DNA from 3 places in the Brevibacillus sp. WF146 genome. Region 2 is predicted to be linked to each of the others. Evidence: riboswitches for the same ligand, from Rfam matches in the RefSeq annotation. Region 2 holds a riboswitch; each other region holds the start of a gene.
What was found. Region 2 has a riboswitch for cyclic di-GMP ahead of ggt (gamma-glutamyltransferase). Riboswitches for the same ligand answer to the same signal wherever they lie in the genome.

Region 1: another riboswitch for cyclic di-GMP. It lies ahead of A6764_RS06170 (methyl-accepting chemotaxis protein); the one in region 2 lies ahead of ggt (gamma-glutamyltransferase).
Region 3: another riboswitch for cyclic di-GMP. It lies ahead of A6764_RS03355 (DUF5317 domain-containing protein); the one in region 2 lies ahead of ggt (gamma-glutamyltransferase).

Annotation. Positions count from the first base shown of each region.
Region 1 is NZ_CP109943.1:1,272,395-1,276,594, reverse strand. It holds gene A6764_RS06170 (methyl-accepting chemotaxis protein) at 98-1,858, opposite strand; cyclic di-GMP riboswitch class I at 2,003-2,090, opposite strand; gene abc-f (ribosomal protection-like ABC-F family protein) at 2,174-4,147, opposite strand.
Region 2 is NZ_CP109943.1:426,025-430,224, forward strand. It holds gene A6764_RS02235 (methyl-accepting chemotaxis protein) at 1-925, opposite strand, end outside; gene ggt (gamma-glutamyltransferase) at 1,021-2,643, opposite strand; cyclic di-GMP riboswitch class I at 2,893-2,982, opposite strand; gene A6764_RS02245 (SET domain-containing protein) at 3,282-3,881, shown strand; gene A6764_RS02250 (glutamine--tRNA ligase/YqeY domain fusion protein) at 3,978-4,200, shown strand, end outside.
Region 3 is NZ_CP109943.1:678,484-682,683, forward strand. It holds gene carB (carbamoyl-phosphate synthase (glutamine-hydrolyzing) large subunit) at 1-232, shown strand, start outside; gene argF (ornithine carbamoyltransferase) at 177-1,148, shown strand; cyclic di-GMP riboswitch class II at 1,241-1,323, shown strand; gene A6764_RS03355 (DUF5317 domain-containing protein) at 1,581-2,132, shown strand; gene A6764_RS03360 (HD-GYP domain-containing protein) at 2,116-3,450, shown strand; gene A6764_RS03365 (DUF4760 domain-containing protein) at 3,620-4,048, shown strand; gene A6764_RS03370 (VanW family protein) at 4,067-4,200, opposite strand, start outside.

The DNA of each region.
Region 1 (4,200 bases), 850 kb from region 2:
CCCGGGCTTGACCAGGGCTTCCCCGCTCCATGACAAAAGGGAGTGCATCGATACGGGAATCGTAATCGACACACTCCCTTTCGTTTCAGGAAAAACGCTACACTTTAAACCTGTTTACCGTTTCCATCAAGCCCGTGGCGATTTCACTTAATTGTTGAGCGGTGGACGCCACTTCTTCCGACGATGCGGTCAGTTCTTCGGAAGAGGCTGCGACTTCTTCCGTGGTCGCCGAGTTTTCCTCTGTAACGGCGCTTACCTGCTCCACCCGTTCCATCACGATATCCTTGGACTTCACGATCTCGTCCATGGCCATGTACGTCTTCTTCATCAGAGGGGCGATGTTTTCGACGGAAGCCAGGATATCCGCAAAGGATTTTACCGTGTTTTCCACCGATGTCACCTGCTCCATGACGGAGGCTTCCACGTTCTGGGACGTTTTGATCACTTCATCCGTATCGTTGTGGATCGATTCGACCAACTGGAGAATGGTATTGGTATGCTGCCTGGACTCTTCCGCCAGTTTTCTGACTTCTTCCGCCACCACCGCAAACCCTCTGCCTGCTTCTCCCGCTCTTGCCGCTTCAATGGCCGCATTCAACGCCAGCAGGTTGGTCTGGTCCGATATGCCGGAAATGATATCGGTAATGCCGCTGATCTCCTTGACCGAGTCGGTCAGAATCCCCACTTTCTTGACAACGACTCCAATGGCTTGTTTGATCTCCTCCATGGAGGTGACCAGCTTATCCATTTCTTCTTTTCCGATATGGGCTTTGTTCTCAGCCGTTTCGGTTTCGTCCTTGACGTTTTGCAGTTCCTGATACACATGTTCGATGTTGCTGGTCAACTGCGACAGAGCCCCGACAATCTCGGACAAATCCTGGGCCTGAGTGGCCGCTCCCGCTGCTACGTGCTGCATGGTCGCAGCAAGCTCCTGATAGGATGCCGACATTTCCTCCGAAACAGCCGCCAGGTTTCGGGAATGATCCGTCACTTCATGCGAATTGCTCTTTACCTCTGTCAATGCTTTTTTCATGTTGTCGATGACCACTGACAACGACCTGTTCATCTGGGCAAATTCGTTTTTGCCTTCCGCTTCCAGCGAAACGGTGAAGTCATATGCCGAGAGCCTTGCCAGGACGCTGTTGATCTGAGCCATGGAGCCTTTCATCAGTGTTGTCAGGAGCAGCGTCAGGCCACCAACGATTACGGCGATTCCGACAGCAACTCCAATAAACCGGTTTTTCGCCTGCTGGTATTCCCCGTCGGCTTGATTCACCACTTGTTTCGCCTCATCCGCCTGCAAGGTCACCAGTTTGTTGATATTGGTTTGAACAGTGTCAGCATACTGGGTGAGTTGGGCTCTCTCTTCTTCCGTCGTTGCCACGTTGGACTTCAATCTGCCGATATACGAGTCCACTGCTTCCAGATAACGGGTATAATTTCTGTCGATTTCGTCAATAATGGCCCTCTGTTCCTCGCTCATCTCTTGATTCCGAACTTCTTCGAGGATGCTGCCCGCGCTGGACTTCTGGGTTTCGATCGACTGTACCACATTTTGATCATAGCGACTGGCAAACAACAGTTTTGCGGTTTCAAGCCTGATGCTGTAAAAGTCCGTTTCAAACTGCTTCAGTGCAAGGGATTTGAGCATGTTTTTCTCGTACAGATCGTCCATGTCCTGACTGAACGCTGCCATGTTGTTCAAGGCGGTGAAGGAAAGATATCCGACGGAAACCAATGTGACGACAAATAATGTAAGCAATAATGTGGTGATTTTCACGTTTTTGGCTACGTTCTTGTGTTTTACAACGATTGCATGATGATCTTGCTCATTGTCAACTGCATGTCTTGCTGCCACTTTTGATACCTCCAGGTTTCATGATTACGGTTGCCACTCATCCTTGCCTCTCGTCAATCCCTGCCAAATTCGGGCCCAACCCCCTTTTTCTGCCAAAATAAAAAAAGCCTTCCTGCTAAAAGGGCAAGAAGGCTTAAAAAACAGATTGGCAACCGGCTGCCATAGTAAACGAAGTTACCTTAGGCCCTTAGCTTTGCGTCCCTACTTTTCAATAGGTTTGCCTTTTTTCAAAATATATCAATTGTCAATATAATGGTAACTTATACCGTTGCGTTCCGTCAAGGGGGACACCTTTTCTCCTGCCTGCTCTCCCGGCTAGCTCTCCTGCCGCTCCATCCACTCGCGGTACAGGGCGTCGATCTCCTCCGTCAACCGCTCCAGCTCCTGCTGCCAGCCGATCCGTTTCCGGTAGTCCGTCTCGCCGCCGGACAGCAGGGCCATCACCTCATCCCGCCGGGCTTCCCGCTCGGCGATCGCCCGCTCCAGTTCCGCCAGCTTGTACGGGTTGGGCCGCTTGCGGGAGCTGGCCGCATCCGGGCCGGAACCGGCCGGTTTCATCGTGTGCGGCATCGTTTCGGCATGCGGCCGCTTTTCGCTTTGCAGCGGCTCCCCCGCTTTCCGCGCGTTCTCCGCCGTCCGGCTGCCAGCCCCGCTGTGCCGCTGTCTTCGTTTTTCCCGCGCCTCTTCAAAGGTTCCCTCGTCGTGGACCAGCCGGCCGTTTTCCACCCAGTAGACGCCGTCCACCATCTTTTGCAAAAAGTACCGGTCGTGGGAGACGATGAGCAGCGATCCCTGAAAGCCGGCCAGCGCCTCCTCCAGCGTTTCGCGCGCCTCAATGTCCAGGTGGTTGGTCGGCTCGTCCAGCACCAGCAGGTTGACGTCCTGGTGCATCAACTGCGCCAGCCGCAGGCGCATCCGCTCCCCGCCGCTCAACTGGCCGATCCGCTTGAACACCTGTTCGCCGTAAAACAAAAACGCGGCCAGCCGGTGACGCGCTTCCGCCTCGGAGACGGCCGCCGTCTCCCGAAACACGTCGATCACCCGCCGCTCCTGGTCCCCCTCCAGCGCCCGCTGGGAGAGATAGCCGAGCTTGACACTGCTTCCGATCCGCACCGTTCCCGCGTCGGGCGGAAGCTCGCCCACCATCATCCTGATCCACGTCGACTTGCCACAGCCGTTGGGTCCGAGGATCGCTTTTCGCTCGCCGTACCGCAGCAGGAGGGAGGCGCCGTCAAACAGCCGCTTCCCCCCGAACGACTTGCTCACGCCCTCCGCGACCAGCACCTCTTCGCCGCTCCGCTCCGCCTTGTGAAACGCCAGGCCCATCCGCTCCGCTTCCAGACGGGGCCGTTCGATCCGCTCCAGCCGGTCCAGCGCCTTTTCCATGCTTTTCGCCCGGCGGTGAAACGCCTCGTTGGGCGGATTGGAGCGGTTGCCCCACTCCTTCAGCCGTTTGATCGCTTCCTGCATCTTTTTGATCTTTTTCTGCTGCTCCTGGTACTCGGCAAACTGGCGCAGCAGCCGCTCCTCCCGCTCTTTGACGAAGGTGCTGTAGTTGCCGGTGTAGTGTTCCGCCACGCCTCCGTCGAGGTGGTAGATGGAACTGACCACCGCGTCCAGAAAGCAGCGGTCGTGCGAGATCATCAGCACCGTTCCCGGATAGTCGCGCAAAAACCCCTCCAGCCACTCCATCGCCTCCAGGTCGAGATGGTTGGTCGGCTCATCCAGGAGAAGAACGTCGCTCTGCTGGCAGAGCAGTTTGGCCAGTCCCGTCTTGGTCTGCTCCCCTCCGCTCAACCGCGCAAAGGGCGTGGACAGAAATCCCTCGGAGAGACCCAGGCCGTCCGTCACCTGTGCCATGCGGGCTTCCCACTGATAGCCGTCCAGCCGCTCAAACTCGGACTGCAGCGTCTGGTAGCGCCCGATCAGCCGCTCCAGCTCTCGGTCCGCTTCACCGACGCGGCTCATCTCCCGCTCCAGTGAGCGCATCTCTTCCTGTATCGCCAGGACGTCGCCAAAGGCGCTGGCGATCACGTCCCGCGCCGTCCATTCCGGCGGGTACTGCGGCGTCTGCGGCAGGTAGGCCCAGCGGATGCCCTTCGCCCGGAACACCTCTCCCGCGTCGGGCTGCTCCAGGCCGGCCAGCAGCTTGAACAGCGTGGTTTTGCCCGCGCCGTTCGGTCCGACGATGCCGACCCGCTCGCCCGCCTTGATCTCCAGCGTGACATCCCGCAGAACGGGGTCCGCTCCGTACGACTTTTGCACGTGTTGGGTCGCGATGATGATCATGGAAAAACGCCTCCTTGGGGTTGTGCCACCGCCCTGCCCGACAGACAGGTCCG
Region 2 (4,200 bases):
GCCGCGTGATCCGGAGCGACACGGCGAATGCGATCGCGATCACAAGAGCGCTGACGATGACCACAATGACGGCGATGTTGCTGTTGAGAGCGGTCACGGCCGACGTAATGGATTGGACGGGGATATGCAGGAACAAGCCGTACTTCGTTTTCGCAATAGGCGCATAGGCGACCATGTACTCGCTGCCGGCGTAGCTGTAGGTATAGGAGGCCGTCTCGCTGCCGCCTTTCTTGAGGATCTCGGCCAATCCCTGCGGCAGACCGGCTTCATCCACCGCTTTGCCGATCAGCTCTTTGTTGGGATGGGCTTGAATCAGCCCTTTGTTGTCCACGAGAATGGCGTACCCGCCGCTGCCCAGGTTGAGATTTTGCAGGAAGGTTTCGGTAAACTGGTCAACGTTGACGAGACCAGTCAGGACGCCAAGAATTTGGCCGCTTTGGCTCTTGACGGGGGAGGCGACGACGATGGATCGCTTGCCGGTCGTCTTGGCGATCACGATATCGGAATAGCTGGATTTTCCGGCCATCCCGTCCTTGAAAAACGGCCGTTCGGACAAGTCGATGCCGACGCTTTTCGGAAACGTGTCGGCGGACACTTTCCCGTCCGGAGAGATGAAGGTGTTGCCGTCGAAGATCTTCATTTCCTCGGTGAACGAGCGAATGAACAGGTTTTTCGCGGCAGCGTCCGTCGATTGAATGTCAGATGAACGGGCCAGCACCTGAATCTCCGTCATCCGTCTGTCCAGGTATTGATCCATCGCGACGGCGGTGCTTTTGGCGAGGTCGATGTAGGACTGCCGCTGTTTGTCCGTGATGATTTTTGAGCTGCTGGTGGTGATGTACAGGGAGGTGCCGATGAGTGGTATGATCGCTACGACTAGAAACCAAACAATCAGTTTGTTTCGAAGCTTGCCGAAGACAAACACGAAGGAATTCCTCCTTTTATAATCAGGCCTGTTCGAACGTCTGAAGCGTGAAAGCATTCAGACTGCCGGGAACATTCCCGGCAGTCTGGAGTGAATCAATATCCGATTGCTGCACCTTCTCCGCGCGGATCGGCGCCGCCAAACTTCACGTTGGTGACGGGATCGATCAGAATTGCCCCGGATTGGCCCATTTGATCGGTGTAGGCGGCTTCCAGTTTTTCAACCGGGTGACCGCGTTTGATCAGTTCGTCCAGAACGTCCTGCGGAATCCGGCTTTCCACCTTGAGGTTGTTGGAAGAAGCGCCCCAGTTGCGTCCGTGCAGCCATCTCGGCGCTTCGATCGCGTCCTGTACGCTGAAGCCGAAATCGACGATGCGGGTCACCAGGGCGGCCTGAGTCTGAGGCTGTCCTTCTCCGCCTTGGGTTCCATAGAGGAGGTAGGGCTTGTCTCCCTTAAACAGCATCGCCGGATTGATGGTGTTGAAGGAGCGTTTGCCCGGCTCCAAGCGGTTGACGTGGTTCGGATCCAGGGAGAAGTAGCTGCCGCGGTTTTGCAGCAGTACGCCGGTGCCTTTGGCAACGATGCCGGAGCCCCAGTCGAAGTAGTGGCTTTGAATCATCGAAACGGCGTTGCCATCCTTGTCGACGACGCCGAGCCATACAGTGTCCCCTTTTGGATCGAGCGGCTCCACCGTTTGGGCTGCCTTTTTCATGTCGATCCGCTTGGCCAGTTCTTGACCGTGCTCTTTGGACAGCAAGTAATCCACCGGAATGTCGGCAAACTCGGGGTCGGTCAGCCATTTGTCACGGTCGGCAAAGGCTTGCTTGGTCGCTTCCACAATCACATGGTAGTAGTCGGGAGTGCCTTCGCCCATGCTCTTCAGATCGAAGTTGTTCAGGATGTTGAGAATGGAGAGCGAGGCCATCCCTTGCGAGTTGGGCGGCACGTTGTACGCCTTGTATCCGCGGTAGTCGACGGAAATCGGTTTTGCCCACGTGGCGGTGTGTTTTTCAAAGTCTTTCAGGGTGAGCAAGCCGCCGTTTTTCTGCACGTCGTCGACGATTTTCTTGGCGATTTCGCCTTTGTAGAATCCGTCCGCCCCTTTTTTGGCGATCACTTTCAAGGTTTCCGCCAGGTCTTTCTGCTTCATGATTTCGCCGGCCTGGTACGGTTCGCCGTTGGGCTTCAGGTAGATTTTGCGGAACTCTTCAAAGCGCTGCAGATTTTTCAGTTCGTTGTCGGTCGGATCGGTCGCGTACTTGGTCCAGTACACCTGGTTAGGGGAGACGGGATAGCCTTTTTCCGCGTATTCGATCGCCGGCTCCAGCAGTTTGCTCCACGGGATCTTGCTGCCGCTCATCTCCTTGTGGGCGTAGTTGTACGCTTCCCACCAGCCGGAAACGACTCCGGGGACGGTGTTGGCGGCCAGGTAACCGCGGGACGGGATTTTATCGTACCCTTTGCTCTTGTAGAACTCGATGGTCGCTTTCTCCCCGGCACGGCCGCTGCCGTTCAGGGCGCGCAGTTCTTTCGTTTTTGCGTTGTAGATCAGCCAGAAGTTGTCTCCGCCGATGCTGGTGTAATGGGGATAGACGACGGTCAGCGTGGAAGCCGCCGCGATCGCGGCATCTACCGCGTTTCCGCCCTCCTGCAGCGTCTTCAGTGCAGCGGCGGTAGCCAGGTAGTGCGGCGAGGTAACCATGCCGTTCGGCGACATGGAGGTTGGACGGTTGGCGGCATTTCCCGCCGATGCGAAGGCGGACAGGCTTAAAACGCCGGCCAGACCCAGAGCGCTGAGTTTTGTCCAGAACTTTTTCACAATCGTTCCTCCTTTGTCTTGTTGTAGAAGCGAGTTGCGATGGATGGTCCGTACGTCTGGCGCTTCACCTCCCCCTATGGCCTGCAACCGCTTGTTTCCATAAAAAGACCGATGACATAGGATCATCGGTCTGTCCTACATCAATACTTCGGTAACTGGCTGGCGTGTCCGCACGCGGCGGAGGTAGCCCCTGTAGCTTTGCGCCGCCGGGTTTCCCCGGGTTTGCCGTTTCGATATCAATGCCTGGTCTTGTGGAATTCAGAAAACGGGAAATGAGACCATCTTCATTTCATCCCGCGGTGCAAGCAGTCCAATGGACTTGGTAAAATCACGTCTCCTTTCATTAGATCGGTAAAAACGTCCCGATGTTTAATAACAAAATGAAAAAATTCTGTTGTATTTGTGACCATCGTCCGGTTCCTCTTCCTAGGCAGCAAATCTTTTTTCTTCGCACACACCTTCGCACACACCCGAGCCGGCCGGACTGATTATGATGTAGAAAACAGAGCAGCTTCGCCAAGGAGGGAAATGAGACGATGATGCATCCGGATACGGAACTGAGGTATATTCATGATGAAATCGGGTACGGAGTCTTTGCCACCAAGCTGATTCCCAAGGGAACCATCGTCTGGGTGCTGGACGATCTCGATCAGGTATTGGACCCGTCTTACGTGGAATCGCTTGATCCGCTGCGCAAGCAGGACGTGTTGAAATACTCGTTTCGCAATCAGCATGGAGCGTACATTCTCTGCTGGGATAAGGCCCGCTTCGTCAACCACAGCTTTCACGTCAACTGCGTCGGCACGGCCTACGATCTGGAACTGGCGGCCCGGGACATTCAGCCCGGCGAACAGCTTACCGACGACTACGGAACGCTCAATCTGGACGAACCGTTCGACTGCCTGCCGGAAACGGGCACCGACCGGGTCAGGGTCATGCCGGACGACCTGCTGCGCTATCACGCGTACTGGGATGACCTGGCCCGCGAAGCGTTCCGCCAGTTTGCCCGCGTTCCGCAGCCGCTCGCCCATCTGGTGCGCCCGCAGCATCTGGCAAAGATTCAGGCCGTCGTCGAACAGCGCAAGCCGCTGGATTCCATCGTGAACATTTATTACGACCGTCTGCTGCAGCGGTAAGTGTCCCGGCGGTGTGCGGCGGGACGGGGGACGGCCCGATTTGTTGAACTCTCGATGAGGAATCAGTATTATTGAATGTAAAGGTGAAGTGAAAGGTTGATTCAATTGGAAAACAAGTCGGCATCATCCAACTTTATCCGCAACATCGTCATCGAGGATTTGCAGGCGGGACGAGTGAAAGAAGTCGTTACCCGATTCCCTCCGGAACCGAACGGGTATCTCCATATCGGGCATGCCAAATCCATCTGCCTGAACTTTGAGCTGGCTGACGAGTTCAAGGGCAGAACCAACCTGCGCTTTGACGACACCAATCCGCTGA
Region 3 (4,200 bases), 250 kb from region 2:
GCTGCAGACGGAAACCGTAGCCTTTTCGCTCATCACCGCCACCAAGGGGAACCGGCGCGGCCGCAGCGGCTTTGCTCTGCGGAGCCGGCTGGTCCAGCAGGGGGTTCCGCTGTTCACTGCCGCGGAGACGTTTGCGCTGTACGTGGAAGCCATTACGGAGAAAAGAGGTGACGGGCATGCAGCCTGTGAAGATATTGGATCACTTTGCAAGCGAGCAATTGGCCAGTTGTAAAGGAAAAGACCTGCTCCGCGTCGATGAATTCAGCGGAGAGGAGCTGACTCAGCTCCTGCATTTTGCCGCCTATCTCAAACAGCGGCAAAAAAGCGGTCAACCGTATCAGCCGCTCAAGGGGAAGACATTGGGGATGATTTTCGACAAGTCGTCGACGCGCACCCGCGTTTCCTTTGAAGTAGGCATGTACCAATTGGGCGGCATGAGCATGTTTTTGAGCGGCAAGGAACTGCAGCTCGGACGCGGCGAGCCGATCAGCGATACGGCCAAGGTGATGTCCCGCTACGTCGACGCCATCATGATCCGCACGTTTTCCCACGCCGGGGTGGAGGAGCTGGCCGAACACGCCAGCATTCCGATCATCAACGGCCTGACCGACCAGTTCCATCCGTGTCAGGCGCTGGCCGACATGCTGACGATCTGGGAGCACAAGGGCACGCTGCAGGGCGTCAAGCTGGCCTACGTGGGCGACGGCAACAACGTCGCCAACTCGCTCGTGCTGGCGGCCGCCCTGCTGGGCCTGGACGTGCGCGTCGCCACGCCGCCGGGCTATGAGATGGACGCCGACATCGTGAAGAAAGCGGCCGCGTATGCGCTGGCCAGCGGCGGCCGGGTGGGCGTCACGCACGATCCCGCCGAAGCGGTGAACGGCGCCGACGTCATCTACACGGACGTGTGGACCAGCATGGGCTTTGAAGCGGAAAACGAGCAGCGCCTCAAGGATTTTGCGGGCTATCAGGTAAACGAGCAGCTCGTCCAACACGCCGATCCCGGTTACCTGTTCATGCACTGCCTGCCTGCGCACCGCGGAGAAGAAGTGTCGGCCGGCGTGATTGACGGTCCCCACTCCGTCGTCTTTGACCAGGCGGAAAATCGCCTCCATGCGCAGAAGGCTGTCTTGGCAGCGCTGTTGTGAATATAGTTCTGGGGAAATTTTACCATTCAGAAATTGAAGCTATTAGACTATGAATCTATGATTGCCGAAATTTGTCATGAACGTGTAAAATATAGGTAGGAAGCGCGATGAAGTACAGACTGTATCTGGTCGCTTGGTCTGTATGGAGCCAGTAGCGAATCCGCCCTCTTTTCGAACGGAAAGAGGAAAGAAGAGCACAGGCTGTATGTGGTCGCTTGGCCTGTGTGTCCACAAGTAGCGAAACCAGCTTTCTCCACTATGTAAAAGGGGGGAATTGGAATGAAAAAATGGTTCGTTGCTGTCTTGCTGGTAGCCGGTATTGTTGCTGCAACTTCTGCTAATTATCACATTGGTTAATAATTTCAATGGCAAGGGAAAAACACCGCTTGACTGAAAAGTGGTGTTTTTTCCTTACCGTCTGGGGGATTTTGTATGTTGCTGGATGTCATTCTTCTCTCTTTTCTGATTGCGCTGCTCAGGGGAGGAAAACTAAAAGAAATCCCTACATTTAAAGGAATAATGATGCTGGTTGCCAGTATTGCGCTGCAGATTCTCTCCGCATTTGTTCCCGCGTACGGGGGTATTTTTGTCTCCGCAGCTTATTTGTTTATTCTGGGTTTTTTTCTCATGAACCGGGAATTTGAAGATATCCGCATTCTCATGGTCGGCTGGTTTTTAAATGCGATTGTCATTTGGACGAACGGCGGGAGAATGCCCATTGATCTGGAACAAGCCAAGAAACTGCCCTACGACCTCACTCCGGTACTCAACGGCACCGACTTTAAGCATACGGTCTTGACAGAGCAAACGGTTCTGCCCTTTTTGTCCGATATTATTTATATGCCGTCCATTATTCCGAGGGTGATCAGTATCGGTGATATTTTTATTATGTTAGGGGCATTTCTGCTTGTTCAGCGCTTGATGAACAAGCCGATCTCGTTACTTCAACTTCGAGAAGGTAAAAGTTATGCGACAAAGAGCTGAGAAACGATACATTTTGAAAGGATTACTGGTGATTTTGGGGTTTACCGTTTCCGGTATCCTCATCATTTTGAACTCCCTGCCTTACTGGGAGCCCAGAGAAAACTGGGAAATATTGATTTCCTATGTACTTCTCACCATCATCTCTTCATTTGCGCCCGTCAGGACGTTAAACTATATACTCACACTTAACAACGCCGTTATTTTTTCAGGGATACTGCTCTTCGGTGCGTGGGTCGGAATCTGGTCGGCCGTTATTGAGGCTTTGATTTTATCCGTCCTTGTCAAACCCAATCCCTTAAAAGCTGCCGCCAATTTCGGACAAATTATGCTGACGATATGGGCTGTAGATGTTCTGAAAACGGCGTGCAATGTGCTTCCCGTTCCCACCATGATCACGGATGTAATCCTGGTGGTAGCGTATTGGTTTATTAACATCATGCTTTGCGGATTAGGAATTTCCTATTTTCATAAGTCGAAATGGATACCGACAGTAAAAAATTTGGCGAATGGAACAACGCTTACCTACTTGCTTTTGTTGATTCTCGGCGGCGTCAGTGCACGCCTGGTTGAAACGTTTGGGCTATCCGCCATCGTACCGATGATGGTCGCTTTTGTCCTCATGAGTTTTGTCTTTTATCAATACTACGATAGTCTTACAAAACTGCGCCAAAAAATGGACGAGATCAAATCCTTCAACCACAAATTCCTCACCGCCATGGCCGCTTCCATCGATGCCCGTGACCATTACACGAGCGGCCATTCCCAGCGGGTGGCCCATTGGGGACGGGAGATCGCCCGGGCGATCGGGCTGCCGGAGGAGAAGGCGGAGGAGGTTTATTTTGGCGGGATTTTGCACGACATCGGCAAAATCGGCATTGAGGATCAGATTCTCAACAAACGTGGGAAATTAACACCGGAGGAGTACGACAAGATCAAGCAGCACACGGTGATTGGATATGAGATTATCCTGCAGGCGGGCATGTTTCACGAGCTGCTGCCGGCCATCCGTTCGCACCATGAGCGAATCGACGGCAAGGGCTATCCGGACGGATTGGTCGGCGAGGAGATTCCGCTGATGGCCCGCATTCTGGCCATCTCTGACGCCTTCGACGCGATGGTGGCGGACAGGCCGTACCGCAAAGGGCTGCCGGTAGAGGAGGCCCTGCAGGAGATCAGCCGTGGGGCGGGGACGCAGTTCGACGCCGAACTGGCCTATCATTTCATACGCATCATCAGGCAGCTGCCCCGCGATGAATTGGAAACGATCATTCGGCAGGACGCGCAGCCGCAAAGGCATCTGCAGGAGGTGGCCCGATAGGGGACCCTCCTGTTGACGCTTCACGAGCAGTCCCCGGTGCTCGGACGAGCCCGGGGATTTGCTGTCCGGATGCAGGCCATGCGCGAAAAAATGCGAACAAACGCTTGTCTTTTCACCTGGTCTGGGACATACTGGAATCGGGTTGCATCTTTTTGTGAGGTGATAGCACATGATTCCCACGTATCAGGATGCGGACATTATTCTGAAATTGTACGATCAGTTCGAATCGGAACGGCTGCGGGCCGCGAGACAGTGGTTCGCCACCTCGCTGGCGGAAGAGGAGCTGGATTACGACGCGTTTTTGCGCCTGTATCCGCGCGGCAGCGAAGGCTATAACCACTTTGTCGCGCTGTACGGCTTCTTCGAGATGGTAGGGGTGCTGCATAAAAACGGCCTCGTCCATCCCGACCTGCTGTTTGACATGTGGTTTGTCAACGGCTTTTTCCGCCGGATGTACCCGATTTTCGTCGGATGGAGGGCGCAGGGAGACATTCACGTGGCGGAAAATTTTGAACGGCTGGCCCTGGCCGAACTGAAGTGGATCGGCACGCACAAAGGAAAGGAATACGTTCCCGAGGTGCCTTACGCCCGCAAGTAAGGAAGCGCCGGACAACCATCAGGGTTGTCCGGCTTTTTGCATGTTGGGCGTGATGTCGGCCAGGTCGTATTTCACTTCCGAAAAGTTGCGGATCACCAGTTCCTCTCCGGTGCGGTTCCCTGTTCGCTTGTCAATGACGAGTCGCCATATTT